3 regions of the Streptomyces sp. NPDC048612 genome follow, and region 2 is predicted to be linked to each of the others. Evidence: riboswitches for the same ligand, from Rfam matches in the RefSeq annotation. Region 2 holds a riboswitch; each other region holds the start of a gene.
The links. A riboswitch is a leader RNA that binds a small molecule or an ion and turns the genes downstream of it on or off. The one in region 2 is predicted to bind cobalamin.

Region 1: linked by a shared signal. The riboswitch ahead of ACGFN2_RS12180 (HoxN/HupN/NixA family nickel/cobalt transporter) and the one ahead of cobN (cobaltochelatase subunit CobN) in region 2 are both predicted to bind cobalamin.
Region 3: linked by a shared signal. The riboswitch ahead of thiI (tRNA uracil 4-sulfurtransferase ThiI) and the one ahead of cobN (cobaltochelatase subunit CobN) in region 2 are both predicted to bind cobalamin.

What each region holds. Positions count from the first base shown of each region.
Region 1 covers NZ_JBICVV010000006.1:108,500-114,247, reverse strand. Annotated here, with positions in the region: gene ACGFN2_RS12190 (DoxX family protein) at 1-441, shown strand, start outside; gene ACGFN2_RS12185 (VOC family protein) at 626-1,126, shown strand; gene ACGFN2_RS12180 (HoxN/HupN/NixA family nickel/cobalt transporter) at 1,245-2,405, opposite strand; cobalamin riboswitch at 2,425-2,671, opposite strand; gene ACGFN2_RS12175 (alpha/beta fold hydrolase) at 2,739-3,587, opposite strand; gene ACGFN2_RS12170 (MarR family winged helix-turn-helix transcriptional regulator) at 3,584-4,297, opposite strand; gene ACGFN2_RS12165 (hypothetical protein) at 4,468-4,878, shown strand; gene ACGFN2_RS12160 (nucleoside/nucleotide kinase family protein) at 4,841-5,497, opposite strand; gene ACGFN2_RS12155 (methyltransferase) at 5,590-5,748, opposite strand, start outside.
Region 2 covers NZ_JBICVV010000012.1:199,244-204,991, forward strand. Annotated here, with positions in the region: gene cobN (cobaltochelatase subunit CobN) at 1-2,332, opposite strand, end outside; cobalamin riboswitch at 2,370-2,497, opposite strand; gene ACGFN2_RS20470 (cobalamin biosynthesis protein CobG) at 2,675-4,123, shown strand; gene ACGFN2_RS20475 (precorrin-8X methylmutase) at 4,164-4,844, shown strand; gene ACGFN2_RS20480 (precorrin-2 C(20)-methyltransferase) at 4,841-5,748, shown strand, end outside.
Region 3 covers NZ_JBICVV010000005.1:55,700-61,447, forward strand. Annotated here, with positions in the region: gene ACGFN2_RS10465 (alpha/beta hydrolase) at 55-1,023, shown strand; gene ACGFN2_RS10470 (hypothetical protein) at 1,020-1,145, opposite strand; gene ACGFN2_RS10475 (DUF1648 domain-containing protein) at 1,229-1,762, shown strand; gene ACGFN2_RS10480 (pyridoxamine 5'-phosphate oxidase family protein) at 2,007-2,468, shown strand; cobalamin riboswitch at 2,661-2,879, shown strand; gene thiI (tRNA uracil 4-sulfurtransferase ThiI) at 3,050-4,369, shown strand; gene ACGFN2_RS10490 (DedA family protein) at 4,433-4,915, opposite strand; gene ACGFN2_RS10495 (oxygenase MpaB family protein) at 5,449-5,748, opposite strand, start outside.

The DNA.
Region 1 (5,748 bases), on a different contig from region 2:
GGGCTGACCATGGCGGCTCATGGGGCCCAGAAGCTGTTCGGCTGGTTCGGCGGGCCGGGGCTGGACGGGACCGGGCAGTTCTTCACGATGAGCGGCTATCCGGCGGGCCGGACGATGGCCGTCGTCGCCGGTCTGAGCGAGACGCTCGGCGGGCTCGGGCTGGTGGCCGGGCTGCTCACGCCGCTGGCCGGGGCAGCGGTCGTCGGCACGATGGTCAACGCGCTGGCCGTGAAGTGGGGCGGCGGCTTCTTCGCGCCCAAGGGGGTGGAGTACGAGCTGCTGCTGACGGCCGGTGCGGCGGCCCTGACGCTGACCGGGCCCGGCCGCTACGCCGTCGACCGCCTGCTGCCCGGTCTGCGGTCCGTCCGGCCGCTGCACGGAGTGCTCGCGCTGCTGGTGGGGGTGGTGCTGGCCGGCGGGGTGCTGCTGGTCCGGAAGTGACCACGGGCCCCGGGGGCGGCCGCCTCGCTCCGCGCGCACCGGGGGGGCACGGACAGGACGTCCGTCGGGCCGCATAACGGGCCGGCCGGCCCTGGGCAGGGGCGGGGCGTGCGGGGTACAGCAGAGGCAGGGAAGGCGGCGGCGCCACGGCGGTGTCGCGGCCGGGAGACGGGAGAAGGGCTCCATGTCCGTACGACGTCTGAACCACGCGGTGCTCAACGTCCGCGATGTAGCACGGTCGGTGGCCTTCTACACCGACGCCCTCGGGCTGACGGTGGACGTCGAGGTGCCGGGGCGGGCCGCTTTTCTCAGCGCCCCCGGGTCGCTCAACGACCACGATCTGGGGCTGTTCGCGGTGGCGCCGGACGCGCCGGGGCCGGAGGCCGGGCAGGTCGGGCTGTATCACCTGGCCTGGGAGGTCGGCACGCTCCGCGCACTCGTCGAGGCCCGGACCCGGCTCACCGAGCGGGGCGCCCTGGTGGGTTCCAGCGACCATCTCGTCGCCAAGTCGCTGTACGCCAAGGACCCGGACGGCAACGAGTTCGAGGTGATGTGGCGGGTGCCGCGGGAGGACTGGCCGGGCCCGGACCTGCCGGACCGGCTGCTGCCCCTCGATCTGGAAGCGGCGCTGGAGCGCTGGGGGCCGGACCGGGAGACGGGCGCCGCGGCCGGCTCCGCCACGTGAGAACGCCGGGCCGGGCCGGACGCCGAGGAGGCGGGGCCGGTGGAGTCGGTGGGGCCGGGGTGGGGCTCTGCCTCAGGCGCTGCGCGCGGCCCGCTCCGCCTCAGGGGCTGGGCCCGCCTCAGGCGCCCGGCGCGGTCCGTTCCGCCGGCTCGGTCGTCTCACCGGCCCGCTCCGCCCGCTCGGCCCAGCGCTGTTCGACGCCGGCCAGCCGCCAGTAGGCCAGTGCCGCGGCCCACACCACCACGAACAGGCCGACGATGATGAATCCGACGTTGTCGAGGTCGAGGCCCGAAATCCAGCCGGTCAGCGCGTCGTTGAGGCCGAGCTTGTCGTGCAGCACGGTCACCAGCTCGATGGTGCCGATGAAGAAGGCGACGGCGATCGACAGACCGGTGATGGTGAGGTTGTAGTAGACCTTGCGCACCGGGTTGGCGAACGCCCACTGGTAGGCGAAGTTCATGAAGGTGCCGTCCAGGGTGTCGAACAGGCTCATGCCGGCGGCGAACAGCAGCGGCAGGCACAGGATCGCGTACCAGGGCAGGCCCGCCGCGGCGCCGCTGCCCGCCATCACCATCAGGGTCACCTCGGTCGCGGTGTCGAAGCCGAGCCCGAAGAGGAAGCCGAGCGGGAACATCTGGCCGGGCCGGGAGATGGAGCGGGTGAACCGCCCCAGGAAGCGGTTCATGAAGCCGCGCGCGTCGAGGCGCTGCTCCAGCTCGGCCTCGTCGTAGCGGCCGTCGCGCAGCCCGCGGAAGACCCGCCAGATCCCGGCCAGCGCGACGAGGTTGAGGGCGGCGATGAGGTAGAGGAACGTGCCCGAGACCGTGGTGCCGACCGTGCCCAAAATCTGGTGCGTACGGGACTCGTCGTTGAGCAGGGTGCCGGCGAGCTGGGCGCCGCCGGCCACCAGGGCCGCCATCGCCACGACCACGCTGGAGTGGCCGAGGGCGAACCAGAAGCCGACCGAGACCGGACGCTTGCCGTCGGCCATCAGCTTGCGGGTGGTGTTGTCGATCGCGGCGATGTGGTCGGCGTCGAAGGCGTGCCGCATGCCGAGGGTGTACGCGGTGACGCCGAGCCCGACGCCGAAGACCTGGCTGCCGACGGCGTAGTGGTTCGGGACCACGAGCAGGAAGAGCACGCCGAAGGCGACGACGTGCAGCCCGGCTATGACGGCCATCAGGCCCGCGGTGCGGAGGGTGTCCTGCCGGCGCCAGCGGAACGCGGCGGGGGCAGGGGACTTGGGAGTATTGGTGGACAGGGCCATCCGGACGGTCACGCTCCAGCACCTCGTGGATCACTTCGTGAGATGCCGTGGCCGGTCTCCTGGCTTGGGGTTGCCACCCTGTCCCTTTGCAGCCTGGGGGAGGGTGCCCGTCTCCACCCCGCCTTCCCGGCCGCAGGCTGCGGTCAGTGGCGCCGCGGACGCGTCAGGCGCCCGCGGAAGGGGTGGAAACTTCCCGATCACAGTGGCGAGGGCCGCTCCGGACTGGGACCACACGGTCCGTCACCGGATTCCCGAGCACCACGGCCCGGCCACTCTAGCGGCCACCCCGGCGGCACGAGGGGCGTGGGGGTTCGCAGCCGCCCACGGGGAGTGGCGCGCCGTGGGTCAGTAGTCCAGGGACGACAGGAAGGCGTGCAGTTCGTGATCGAAGAGCGGGGTGTTCTCCAGATTGACCATATGGGCCGCCCCCGGTATGCGGACTCTTCGGGCGCCCGGGACGGTCAGGGCTATCGCGTGGGCGTTGGCGGAGATGTCCTTGCTGTCGAGATCACCGTCGAGCACGACCGTCGGTACCCGGATCTCGCCGAGGCGGTCGGCGGCGCCGACCTCCAGCGGTATCCCGGCACCCGTGCCGTCGGCATGGACCTCCACATTGGCCGCGGCCGAGGCGCGCATCCGTTCGCGGAACCCCGGGTGCACCGCGGACGGCTCACGATGCGGCCCGTCCACCCACATCCGCAGGAAGTGCTCGACATACCACTCCGCGCCGTCCGGTGTGCCGATCGCCGCCACCTGCTCCTTGATGTGCTCCAGCACGAAGGGGTCGCTGAAGGCCCGGCCGCTGATCCCCGGGGAGGCCAGCGCGAGGGCCGTCACCTGGCCGGGATGGGCGAGGGCGGTGTCGAGCGCGACCCGTGCGCCGTGGGAGAGGCCGACGAGGACGGCGCTGGGGACGTCGAGCGCGTCCAGCAGGGCGCACAGGTCGTCGTGGTTGGCGTAGTCCCCGGTCACGGTCGAGGACAGGCCGTGCCCGCGGAAGTCGTAACGGATCGCGCGCAGGCCGGAGTTGACCAGCCAGGTGAACTGCTCGTCCCACATGTGCTGGTCGAGCATGCCGCCGTGCAGCAGCACCACCGCGGGGCCCGAGCCGGCCGTCTCGTAGAACAGCTCGCCCTCGTCGACCGGCACGATGCCGTTGTCGATCTCGGACCAGGCGGTGATTCTCCGCGTCATTCCCCTGACCGTCCTTCGTGCATGAGAGGGGCCGGGGCGGGTCTGCCGCCGCGGCCGTCCGGCGTGCCGTCGTTACCGATACTGCCGTTACCGTCGTTACTGCCTTCATTGATACGACTATCACGACTGTCCTGGCTGCCCTGACTGTCGGTTTCCTCCCGTGGAACGTGCGAGCCGTTCGCCAGGTGCCGGAATTCCTCGCCGAGCCGGTCGAGTACGTGCAGCGCGGTGCGGACGTCGGCGGCGGGCAGGTCGGCCAGCCGTCGCCGCAGCTCCGTCGCCTCGAACTGCTGGATGCCGCGTATCGCCGCCGTGCCCTCGGCGGTGAGCCGGATCAGTGAGGAGCGGCGGTGGGCGGGGTTCGGGGCCGTGACGACCAGGCCCAGCTCCGCCGCGTGGTTCACCCGGCGCTGTACCGGCTGGCGGTCGAGCCCCATTCCGCGCGCCAACTGCGGGACGGTGCGCGGGCCTTCGGTGTGCAGCGCGTCCAGCAGTGCGTGTTCGCCGGCGGTCAGGCCGGTGTCCGCCAGCTCGCGCTCCACCGCGCGCACGACCGTGCGGTGCAGCGGCCACAGGCGCCGGATGACGCCGTACAGCAGATCCTCGGCGGCCGCAGCTTCTCCGGCGCCGGCATCCCTCTCGGCGTCCTGCTCGGCATCCCGCTTGGCCCCCCGGTCGGTGTCCCGCTCGGTATCCCTCTCGGCGCCCATCTCCGCCCCCTTCTCGATGACACTCGTGATGTCATGATGACACCGCTGATGTCGTTTGGGAAGAGGTCTGCCGCGGAATGGAGTTGAGGAGGCGGAGGGGAGGGATGAGGCGTGTGTGGTCAGCTGTGGTCAGTGTCGGACGGTCGGTGGGCGAGGAAGGTGGACGGCGGATGAAGGTCGGTCTGTTGCGTGCGGTCGGGGTCGCCACGGCGGTGTACGGGGCGGCGGTGGCCGCGGTGCCCGATCTGCTGGCGCGGCCCTCGGGGCTGGTCGACGAGGAGGGGCGGACCGCGTGGGCGACGCGCCTCTCCCTGCGTCCGCTGGCCTGGCGGGACGCGGTGAGCGGGCTGGCGCTGGCGACGGCTCCGGAAGGCCCGGCGCTGCGTACCGCCGCGTATGTGCGGATCGCGGCGGACTTCGGGGACGCGGTCCTGCTCGGTGCGACGCTGCCCGGCCGCGACCGGAAGCTCGCGGCGGTGGCGGTGTCCGTGGGGTGGGGCGCGCTGTCGGTGGTCGGGCTGCTCGCCGGCGGGCGGCGGGAGGTCAGCAGCCCGTCGGCGGCGGGGCCTCGTCGGGGGTGAAGGTGAGGACGAGGTCGGCGCGGTCGCGAGTGGCCGCCACGACGCGGGCATTGGCCTCGTCGGAGGTGTGGACGAACCGTTCGGCGTCGGCGCGCGGGCGCCCGAAGTGCTCATGGCGGTCGATCAGCCGCCGGAGCCGCTCCGGGGTGTCCAGGTCCACGTACCAGACCTCGTCGAGCAGCGCCCGGACCCGCGCCCAGGGGCCGGCGTCGAGGAGGAGGTAGTTGCCCTCGGTCACGACGAGCGGGAGGTGCGGTGCCACGGCGATGCTGCCGGCCACCGGCTCCTCGATACGGCGGTCGAACGCCGGGGCGTAGACGGCGCCGTCCGGCTCCGGCGTGCGCAGGCGGGCCAGCAGCGCCGCGTACCCGGCCGGATCGAAGGTGTCCGGTGCGCCCTTGCGGTCCGTCCGGCCCAGGCGGCTCAACTCAGCCCCGGCGAGGTGGAAGCCGTCCATCGGGACGAGCGCCGCCCGCCCGGCCAGCTCCGCCACGAGGTGGGCGGCGAGGGTGGACTTGCCGGCGCCGGGCGGGCCGGTGATACCGAGCAGCCGGCGCCGGCCGGGAGTCGCGGAATCGGCGAGCCGCCGGGCGCGGGAGAGGAGGTGCCGGGGATGCATGGTGCGTCCATCGTGCCCGATCGGCGGCCCCTCGGCCGGACGGGCCCGGGCCGGCGCTCCCCGGCCGTATGGGGTGGCCGGCCGGGGACCGTTCAACCGCGGGCGGACGCGGGCCGGTTCGCGAGGCCCAGGCGCCACAGGGACGTGACCTCGGCCGCGCGGGCCACGTGGAGCGGGTCGGAGGTGTCGCGGGCGCGCGGATGGCGCGGGGTGATGTCGAGCCGGTCCAGGACCGTGAGACCGGCCGCGGC
Region 2 (5,748 bases):
CGTCGGTGGTGGCGGCGAGGCGCGGGACGACCTCGCGGGCGGCGAAGGCGAGGATGTCGGCGACCGCGGCCGGGTGCCCCTCAGCAGCCTTGGACACCGCGGCTGGGTCCCAGTCCGCGTCCTCCATCGCCTGGACCAGCGCACGGGCGGTGGCCTCGGCCTCGTCGGCGGTCGTACGGGTCGCCGCGGACTCGTCCAGCCCGAGCGCCTCGCGCAGACCGGGGAGGGCGGAGGTGCCGCCCCAGATCTGACGGGCGCGCAGGATGGAGAGCACGAGGTTGACCCGTGCCTCGCCGGCCGGCGCACCGCCCAGGACGTGCAGTCCGTCACGGATCTGGGCGTCCTTGACCTCGCACAGCCAGCCGTCGACGTGCAGCAGGAAGTCGTCGAAGCCGTCGTCGTCGGGGCGTTCGTCCATCCCCAGGTCGTGGTCGAGCTTGGCGGCCTGGATCAGCGTCCAGATCTGGGCGCGGATGGCGGGCAGCTTCGCCGGGTCCATCGCGGAGATCGACGCGTACTCGTCGAGGAGCTGCTCCAGGCGCGCGATGTCGCCGTAGGACTCGGCGCGGGCCATCGGCGGGACGAGGTGGTCGACGAGGGTGGCGTGCACCCGGCGCTTGGCCTGGGTGCCCTCGCCCGGGTCGTTGACCAGGAAGGGGTAGACGAGCGGCAGGTCACCGAGCGCGGCGTCCGGGCCGCAGGCCGCGGACAGCCCCGCGTTCTTGCCGGGCAGCCACTCCAGGTTGCCGTGCTTGCCCAGGTGAACCATGGCGTCCGCGCCGAAGCCACCGTCCTCGGCGGAGGCCGCGATCCAGCGGTACGCCGCCAAGTAGTGGTGCGAGGGCGGCAGATCGGGGTCGTGGTAGATCGCGATCGGGTTCTCGCCGAAGCCGCGCGGCGGCTGGATGAGGACCAGCAGATTGCCGCGGCGCAGCGCGGCCAGCACGATGTCGCCGTCGGGGTTGCGGCTGCGGTCGACGAACATCTCGCCGGGCGGCGGCCCCCAGTGCTCCTCGACGGAGTCCCGCAGCTCCTGCGGCAGCGTGGCGTACCAGCGCTTGTAGTCGGCGGCCGGGATACGGACCGGGTTGCGGGCGAGCTGCTCCTCGGTGAGCCACTCCTGGTCGTGGCCGCCGGCCTCGATGAGGGCGTAGATCAGCTCGTCCCCGTCGCCGGACTCCAGGCCCGGGACCGGCTCGGCGCTCTCGTCGCCGAAGTCGTAGCCGTCCGCCCGGAGTCGGCGCAGCAGCGCCACGGCACTGGCCGGGGTGTCCAGGCCGACCGCGTTGCCGATCCGGGAGTGCTTGGTCGGGTAGGCGGACAGCACCAGCGCGAGGCGCTTCTCCGCGGCCGGGATGTGGCGCAGCCGGGCGTGCCGGACGGCGATCCCGGCGACCCGGGCGGCGCGCTCGGGGTCGGCGACGTAGACCGGCAGCCCGTCCTCGTCGACCTCCTTGAAGGAGAACGGCACGGTGATCAGCCGGCCGTCGAACTCGGGCACCGCGATCTGCGAGGCGGCGTCCAGCGGCGACAGCCCCTCGTCGTTCTCCTCCCAGGCGCTGCGCGGCCCGGTCAGGCACAGGGCCTGCAGGATCGGGACGTCCAGGGCGGCCAGCGCGCCCGCGTCCCAGGACTCGTCGTCGCCCCCGGCGGAGGCGTCGGCCGGCTTGCTGCCGCCCGCCGCGAGGACCGTGGTGACCAGGGCGTCGGCACTCCCCAGCGCCTCGATCAGCTCCGGCTCGGGGGCCCGGAGGGAGGCGACGAACAGCGGCCGGGCGCGTCCGCCGGCCGTCTCGATCTGCTCGCACAGGGTCCGTACGAAGGCGGTGTTGCCGCTCATGTGGTGGGCGCGGTAGTAGAGCACGGCGACCAGCGGGCCGCTCTCGTTGCGGCCTTCCCAGTCCAGCGGGCCCCAGGACGGGGCGGGCTCCGGCGGCTCGAAGCCGTGGCCGGTCAGCAGCACCGTGTCGGAGAGGAAGCGGGCGAGCTGGTCGAGGTTGGCGGGGCCGCCGTGCGCGAGGTAGGCGTGCGCCTCGGCCGCGATGCCGACCGGGACCGTCGACTGCTCCATGAGCTGGGCGTCGGGGGCCTGTTCACCGGTGAGCACGACGACCGGCCGGTGCTGGTCCTCGGCGAGCAGCACCTCCAGCCCTTCCTCCCAGGCCCGGATGCCGCCGAGGAGGCGTACGACGACGAGGTCGGTGCCCTCCAGCAGCGCGGGGAGTTCGGCGACGTCGAGCCGCGCAGGGTTGGCGAGCCGGTACGGCACGGGGCCCGTGGCCGCGCGGGCGCTGAGCAGGTCGGTGTCGGAGGTCGACAGCAGCAGAAGCATGCGAGCGCAGGCCTTCCTCGGGGTATCCGCGCCCCGGGTGGTCGTAGGGACGGCAGGAGTTCCTGGCTCACCCGGCGTCTGCCGGGCTCACAGTGGCGGGACCGCGCCGGATTTTCACCGGGCTTCCTCCCCAAGGCCGTAGGGCCCTGCGCCGTCGCTGGCGTCGGTGGGCCGTCCGACCCACCGACCTGCATAGTAAGGGCTGCGGCCGAGCGAGGTAAGCGGGCCTCCGGACCGGCCCCGCGGCGACGGGGGCGCGCCCCCGGTACCCGTGTCCGGGCCGGGTGCCCGGCCGGCTCCGGCCCGGATGGGTCACCCGCCTCCGTGGGTATGCTCGCGGCCATGCCGCCCTCCCCCTCGCTACGGCCCCAAGGCGCCGAACCGCCCATACGGGACCGCGGTGACGCCTGCCCGGGAGCGCTGCGGCTGCACTCCGCCGCCGACGGTCACCTCGCCCGAGTGCGGTTGCCCGCCGGAGATTTGACGGTGCGTCAGGCGGAGACGCTGGCCGATGCCGCCGGCCGGCTCGGCGACGGCCGGCTCTCGCTCACCTCCCGCGGCAACGCGGAACTCCGCGGCCTCCCGGAGAGCTGCGGGGGACAGCTCGCCGCGCTGCTGCGCGACGCCGGTCTGCTGCCCTCCGAGCGCCACGAACGCATCCGCAACATCCTCGCCTCCCCGCTCGCCGGACTGGACCGGCACACCGCCGCTGACGTGCGGTTGTGGGCCCGTGAGCTGGACGGACTGCTCTGCGCGAGCGAGTCCGCGACCGCGCTGTCGGGGCGCTTCCTCTTCGTCCTGGACGACGGGCGGGGCGATGTGGCGGCGCTCGGCGGCGATGTGAGCTTGGTCGCAGAAGCGGCCGGGCCCGGGGCGCCGACGGCACACGAGGACGCGTCCGGCGCCGGGCGCCCGGCCGGGTCCGGAGCCACCGCCCTGCTCCGGGTCGGCGACGATCCGGACGCGCTGCGGATCGCCGGCCCGGACGCCCCGCGCGCCGCGCTCACCGCCGCCGAGGCCTTCCTGACCGCCGCCGGATCGAGCGGCAGCGGCGCCTGGCGGATACGTGAACTCCCGGACGGCCACGGCCTGACCGCCCGCACCGTCGCGGACCGGCTGCACGCGGCCGGTATCGGGGCGGTGCTGGTGGCCGGGACCGCGGCGGGGACGCACACCGCGGCCGCCGACTCCTCCGCTCCCGGCGTCGTCGAGGGCCGCGACGGGGCCCGCGCGCTCTCCGTGCTCGCGCCGCTGGGGCGGCTGTCGGTCGCACAGTGGCGGCTGCTGACCGCCATCGCCGCCGAGGACGGTGCGGGCGCGCTCCGCCTCACGCCCTGGCGCGGCATCGTCGTCCCGGGGCTGTCCGCCGCGACGGCGGCCGCCCGCCTGCGTGAGCTGTCCGCCGCCGGGCTGGTCACCGCCCCGGACTCCCCCTGGCACCGCATCGGCGCCTGCACCGGCCGCCCCGGCTGCGCCAAGTCCCGTACCGACGTACGGGCGGACGCGACGGCCGCGGTCACGGCGGGCACCCCCGTGCCCGGCCCCGGCCCCGTCTCCGCCGCCCGCCCCGGCCCCGGCGAACCGGAACCGGCCGACGCCGCTCTCCGGCACCTCCCCGTGTACTGGTCCGGCTGCGAACGCCGCTGCGGCCATCCGCACGGCGCCTGGGTCGACGTGCTGGCGACGGCGGAGGGCTACCGGGTCTCGGTCGTACGGCCGGAGACCGCGCCCGCCCCGCACCCCGCACCGCCGGCGGCACCCTCCGCTGCTCCGTCCCCCGCCACCTCATGAACCGCCCCCGACCCACGGCTCCATGCCCCACCTCAGCTCCATGCCCCACCTCCACCACCGCCCCGTACCCGACAACACCGAGGCCACAGTGACCGCGTTCGACTACGAGAAGGACGGTGCGGCGATCTACCGCCAGTCCTTCGCCACCATCCGCGCCGAGGCGGACCTCGCCGGCCTGCCCGCCGACGTCAGCCGGGTCGCGGTCCGGATGATCCACGCCTGCGGCATGGTCGACCTGGTACGCGACCTGGCCTTCACCCCCGAGGTCGTGGCCCGCGGCCGCGCGGCGCTGCACGCCGGTGCGCCGATCCTCTGCGACGCCAACATGGTGGCCAGCGGCGTCACCCGGAAGCGGCTGCCGGCCGGCAACGAGGTCCTGTGCACCCTCACCGACCCATCGGTCCCTGACCTCGCCGCCACGATGGGGACGACCCGCAGCGCCGCCGCCCTGGAGCTGTGGCGGGACCGGATGGAAGGGGCCGTGGTCGCGTTCGGCAACGCCCCCACCGCGCTGTTCCGGTTCCTCGAAATGATCGAGGAGGGCGCGCCCCGCCCCGCCGCCGTCATCGGGATACCCGTCGGCTTCATCGGCGCCGCGGAGTCCAAGGACGCCCTGATCGCCCACCCGTCGGAGCTGGACCACCTCGTGGTGCGCGGACGCCGGGGCGGCAGCGCCATGGCCGCCGCCGCGATCAACGCCATGGCAAGCGAGGAAGAGTGAGCGTGAGCGAGCAGCAGCCGACCGGTCGGCTCTACGGTGTGGGCCTCGGCCCCGGCGATCCGTCCCTCATGACGGTCCGGGCGGTCGAGATCATCGCCGAGGCCGACGTCATCGCCTACCACAGCGCCCGGCACGGACGGTCCATCGCGCGCTCCATCGCCGCCCGGCACCTCCGCGCCGACCACATCGAAGAAGCGCTGATCTACCCGGTCACCACCGAGTCGACCGACCACCCCGGCGGCTACCGGGGCGCGCTGGACGAGTTCTACGAGACCGCCGCGGCCCGCCTCGCCGCGCACCTCGACGCCGGCCGCACCGTCGCCGTCATCTCCGAGGGCGACCCGCTCTTCTACGGCTCCTACCAGCACATGCACAAGCGGCTGGCCCACCGCTACCCCACCGAGGTCATCCCCGGCGTCACCTCCATCAGCGCCGCAGCGGCACGCCTGGGCAAGCCGCTCGCCGAGGCCGACGAGGTGCTGACGATCCTTCCCGGCACGCTCCCGGAGGAGGAACTGACCGCCCGCCTGGCCGCCACCGACACCGCGGTCGTCATGAAGCTGGGCCGCACCTTCCCCACCGTCCGCCGCGCCATGGAACGCTCCGGCCGCCTCCCGGAGGCCCACTACGTCGAGCGCGCGACGATGTCCGGCGAACGCACCGAGAAGCTGGCCGACCTCGACGCGGAGACGGTCCCGTACTTCTCCGTCAGCGTGCTGCCGAGCCGGATCGCGGACCTGCCGCCCGGCACGGGGACGAGTGCGGGCACCGGGACAACTACGGCCGCCACGGCCGCGGACGCGAGCGCGGCCACGCCCACGGCGCCCGCGGCCGACGAGGCCGCCTCGGCCCCCGGCGAGGTCGTCGTCGTCGGCACCGGCCCGGCCGGCCCGCTCTGGCTGAC
Region 3 (5,748 bases), on a different contig from region 2:
CAGCGCCCCGCGCCCTTTATTATGCGTTTCTCGGATTTACCAGGGAGCATTCCCATGGCTGGTCGAACCGCCTCGATAGTTCTTGAGCCCGAGGCACAGGAACTCGCCGACGCAACCTCACAACATCCGTTCCTGTACGAGCTGGAACCGACCGCAGCGCGCAAGGTGCTCGACGACCTCCAGGCCGCGCCGGTCGACAAGCTGCCGGTCGACGAGGAGTGGGTTTCGGTTCCGGCATCGGTGGGCGATGTGGGGGTACGCATCGTCAAGCCGCAGGGCGCCACCGGGACGCTGCCCGTCGTGCTGTACATGCACGGCGGTGGCTGGGTGCTGGGCAATGCCGGCACCCACGACCGCCTAGTGCGCGAGTTGGCGGTCGGCACTCGTGCGGCAGTGGCCTTCGTGGAGTACACGCCGTCGCCCGAGGCGCACTACCCGGTGGCCATCGAGCAGGGCTACGCCACCGCGCAGTGGATCGCCCGGGAGGGGGCGTCCAAGGGGCTGGATGCACGGCGCATGGCAGTGGCCGGGGAGTCGGTCGGCGGGAACATGACCGCCGCACTCGCCCTCATGGCCAAGGAGCGCGGTGACGTCACGTTCGTACAGCAGTCGATGTACTACCCGGTCACCGACGCGGCCATGGACACCGGTTCCTACGACCAGTTCGCCACCGGCTACTACCTGAGCCGCCAGCTGATGGAATGGTTCTGGAACGCCTACACGACCGACCCGGACCAACGCGCGGAGATCACCGCGTCTCCCAACCAGGCCACCACCGAGCAGCTCTCCGGCCTGCCGCCCGCCCTGCTGATCGTCGACGAGGCCGACGTGCTGCGCGATGAGGGCGAGGCGTACGCCGCCAAGCTCCGAGCAGCCGGCGTTCCGGTGACCACGGTGCGCTACGACGGCACGGTCCACGACTTCATGATGCTCAACTCACTGAGTCACTCCAAAGCCGCCCGCGGAGCCATCGACCAGGCAACTTCCTTCCTCCGCAACGCCCTTGGAACCGACCAGACCTAGCTGATCGTTTCAGCATGGGAGGAGTGTGCGCCCATGGCGATGCCGACGTCGGCGAGGGCGAGTGCGGGAGCGTCGTTGGTGCCGTCGCCGACCATCGCGACCGTGTGGTTTTCAGCAGTCAACGTCTGCCTGGCCGCCGCGCTCCGCCCGCTCACCACCGTAAAACGGCTACCCACCCTTACGCGTTCGCCGGACAATCGGCCCCATGGTCTTGTCCTCTCCCGTACGCCTGTGGCTCGTCCCCAATGCCGCCCTCCTCACCGCCCTGTCCGTTTGGGGCGTCGTCCGCTATCCGCATCTGCCGAGCCGGATACCGCAGCACATCGGCACCGATGGGGTCGACGCCTGGACCGACCGATCCATCGGTAGCGCCTTCATACTCGTCTTCGTGCACATCGGCGTCACTGTTCTGCTCACCGCCTGCGCGGAGCTGACACTGCGGACCACTCCGAGTGCCGAACTCCCGGACAACGTTGCGCCCTTCGGCAACGGGCTGGTGAGGTCGTCGCTCAACCGGCCTCGCACACGCGCCTCCGCCCTCTGGACCGCCCGGGCGCTGCTGGCACTCAACGCTTGCGTAGGCATGTCGCTTCTGATCGGCTGCACAGTCCTGTGGCGTTCGGCGCCCGAGCCAGAGGTATCCGGCTGGCTGTTCACCGCGATGATCGCGCCCATCCTCGCCGGAACCGCTCTGACGGTCGCCTCCACCGTTCACGACCGCCGAGCACCTGCGCACTGAGCTTCCGAACACATCGGACGCACCACCTGCTCATCCGCTGGCCCAGCCCGGGGCAGCGTGTTCTGGAAGACGCCTGAGATCGCCGCGTGGGCTTCGGGGTGCCCCTTCGCCTGGGACGACGACGAGAGCACAGATAAACAACGGAGTTGCCGGATTCCTGCACGACGCCTGAACGGCCTCCGCCTCGGGAACTAAGCCCTACGCCCCATGCGGGGCCAGGGGCCACTGGCTAGGGTCGATGCCCATGCAGACCACGCGAACCGCTCGTCGCGAGCTGTCGGAGCGCAAGCGCAACACGCTGGAACGCCTCGGCAGGGAACGGGACATCTGGGTGTCCACAGCTCATCCGGACCGTGGCCCGCACCAGGTACCGCTGTGGTTCTGGTGGGACGGGCACGCCGTATGGATGTGCACCGGTGAGGCCACCGCGACCGCGCGCAACATCCGGGATGATCCGCGGGTACGCCTGGCCTTGCCGGACACGTTCGACGTCGTCCTCCTGAAGGGGCGGGCCATTCGCTTCCCGGCGGAGCGTGTACCCGGCGAGGCGGCGGACGGGTTCGCTGACAAATTCGGGTGGGACCCGCGTACCGAGGAAGCCGCGTTCGTGTATCTGCGCATCGAGCCGGAGACCGTGCTGGCCTGGCGAGGGGAGACGGAACTTGGGGGCAGAGTACTGATGCGGGACGGGGCATGGCTGGGGTAGGTCCCCGGGGCTTCGCCCGCCGGCCTCCTGTGCCGCGTCTCGTCGGACGCGGCTGAGCCCGAAACCAGTTGAAGCACCAACCAACCTCTCAGAATGACCCATCACCCCCATAACCGACAGCCTCTTGAGTCGACTGTCCTGGCCCAAAGCGGACAGTCAAGGTCTGGTTCACGACAAGCCCACCGCCTTGTCTACCCTGGACCGGCAGCTGGTTCGCCCCGCCCGCCAGGCGGGGTGTCGCAAGGGGGAACCCGGTGGGAGTCCGGGACTGCCTCGCAGCGGTGAGTGGGAACGATCGCCGTCCTGAAGCACTGGGCCCGCATGTGACCTGGGAAGCGACGGCCAGTAGGTGTCCCGTCCTCCGGGGCGTGCTCACGAGTCCGAAGACCTGCCACTGCTCGTGCGGGGTGCGATCACCACGCACGGTTCCACGCGTCCCGGTAGCGGGACCGCTGAGCGAGTGGTGTGTTCCACCCAGCCCTGCGCAGAGCGGGGACGGGCGGGCCCGCGCCCCGTTCGCGGCCCGGCGCCGGCCCTCACGACGACTCGCGAAGGAGAGTTTCGTGCCCGGCGAACCGAGCATGCCCGCCATCCCCTCCCCCAGAGCACCCCGCCCGAGCGGGCCCTGTGTCCTGCTCAAACACGGTGAGGTGTTCCTCAAGGGCCGCAACCGGCATCGGTTCACCGAGCGGCTGCACGACAATCTCCGTGGCGCCCTGCGCGGTATCGGCGGTTCCACCTGGATAAAGTCCGGCCAGAACGTGACCGTACTCGGCGGCGAGGTTCCCTTGGAGGACCTCGTGGAGCGCGCCCGCCGGGTGATCGGGTTCAACTCGGTGGAGCCTGCCCTGCGCGTTCCGAGCACCGTACCGGACATCACCGAGACGGCTGTGGAGGCGCTTGAAGCCGCCCGTACGGAACGGCCCGGAATCAGTTTCGCGGTGCGGGTCAAGCGGCGGAACAAAAACTTCGAGATGACCTCCTCCCAGTTCGAGCGCTTTCTCGGGGCCCGCGTCCGGGAAGCCCTGGGGCCCCTGCCGGTGAACCTCTCCAACCCGGACGTACTGATCTCGGTCGAGATCGACCACAAGGAGAGCTACGTCTCCTGGAGCCGTCACCAGGGACCGAGCGGACTGCCCGTGGGCTCCAGCGGACGCGCCCTGGTACTGCTCTCCGGCGGCTACGACTCGCCCGTGGCGGCCTACCGGGCGATGCGCCGCGGACTGCACTGCGACTTCGTCCACTTCACCGGTGCTCCGTACACGAACGCCGCCTCCCTGTACAAGGCGTACGCCCTCGCCCGTGAACTCAACCGCTACCAGCCCGATGGACGGCTGCACGTCATCGCACTGGGCCACGCGCAGAAGCAACTGGCCATCGCGGGGGCCGGCAGACTCCAGGTCGTCGCCCAGCGACGGCTGATGGTCCGCGCCGCTTCCGCGCTGGCGGGCCGCACCCGGGCGGAGGCCCTGGTGACCGGTGACAGCCTGGGGCAGGTGGCCAGCCAGACCCTGGCGAACATGGCTGCCGTAGACGAGGCGGCAACCCTGCCGGTGCTGCGGCCGCTGGTCGGCTGGGAGAAGCAGGAGATCATCGACGAGGCCCGGTCCATCGGCACCGCGGAGATCTCCGTGCTGCCGGACGAGGACTGCTGCAAGCTCCTCGCGCCGCCCCGGGTCACCCTCCGCGCCGGGCTGACCGGCCTGCATTCGGTGGAGAAGCGCCTCGACCTGGACGACGTGGTGGACGGCCTGCTGCGCGACGTCCAGATCATGTACCCGGGAGACTCCGGCGAGGAGGCGGATCATCCCGAAGCGGACAGCCCGGACCGCAGCCCCGAGCCCGGCCGCCCTGCTCCCGCCGTATGTGCGACGGAGCAGTCCGGGCCGGCATCCTCATGACCGGAGCGGGCCGTCGACGCAGAGAGCTTTGGCCGGCTTGCAGTCAATACGCGGCCCGCCTTGTCAGGACTCGTCGGCCGCAGTGTTGCGCTTGACCGAGGCAGCTCTTCTACGCCGGTACACCATCACGCCGATCATCGCGAGGAGCAGCCCAGCGACGACGCCCGCACCAAGCACCGTCTGCTCGGCAAACAGCCTTGCAAGCAGCTTCAGCGCGCCGACCCCGGCCGTCGCGTAGACCAGCGCCCAGCCCGCTCCGCCGACGAACAGTGCCGGTAGGTAGCGCGAGAGAGGCATGTGCATGCTCCCCGCGAGGAAGTTGGCAGCGGTCTGGAATCCGACGGTCAGGAAGGAGACGGCCACCACCGGTGCGCCCCACCGTTGGATCGCCCGCTCGGCCCGTTGGAACTTGGGCGTGGAGATCCGCTCCGCGAGCCTGCCACGCCTGGCACCGGCCCCGGCGAGCCAGCCGACGGCAAAGGTCCCTCCGGCGCGCAGCAGGACGATGGCGTAGAGACCGGCAGCGGTGAGCGCGACCTCATCCACGACGGCTCGCCCACCACGCCGGGCCCTCACCGTGGGCTGCTTCCCCCGTCACCCGACGTCGCGATTCCCGCCCCAGCGGGCCCGCAAAGGGCACGAGGCTGGTCTCATACCTCACCTGCATCTGCTGGCCCGTCCCTGCATACGTGTCGAAGCGGCACTGGCTCCCCGGCACGACGCAGAGCGTTGCCGCGTCCGGGGGCCTTCCGGGTACGGCCTCTGGTCAGGGCCACCCGGCACACCCAGATTAAGCGAACATGCGTACCCCGGGTACATGGCCCTCCTATGGCGGGTGCGACGGGCACTCCCGCTTGACCGAGAGCAGTCATCGCCCGAGGGCATGCGGCGGGACCTCCAGAGAGGTGCACGCCTGGGGCGGTCGCGCGCTCGGGACTCGGGGCGGAGCCGTTCCCCACGCCGACCCAGTCGCCGGTCCGCCGCCCGGACCTCCCCGCCACGCACATCAGGCCCTGCAGGATCTCCACCGAACCGCCAAGGCCCATCAAGCTGCCCCGGCACTTCGCCCCCGTCGACCGCTACGGACGTCCGAGGAGTTGAGCGCCGGCCGTGCTGTCACTGCGGGCGGTGAAGTAATCAGTGAAGGCCTGGACGAATTCGTGCTCGGTGATGCGGCCGTCGCCATCGTGGTCGAGCTGGCGGAAGCCGTGGTTGAGTTCGGCGGGGTGGACCCGGGAGCCGCCGAAGATCGTGCGGTATTCATCGGCACACAGGTGTCCGCTGCCGTCGGTGTCCGCAGCGTGGAAGATCGCCCGCACCGCGAAATGCAACCCCTGCTCAAGATAAGCCGGCCCGGCTGCGTCGACCCCGGTGAGCAT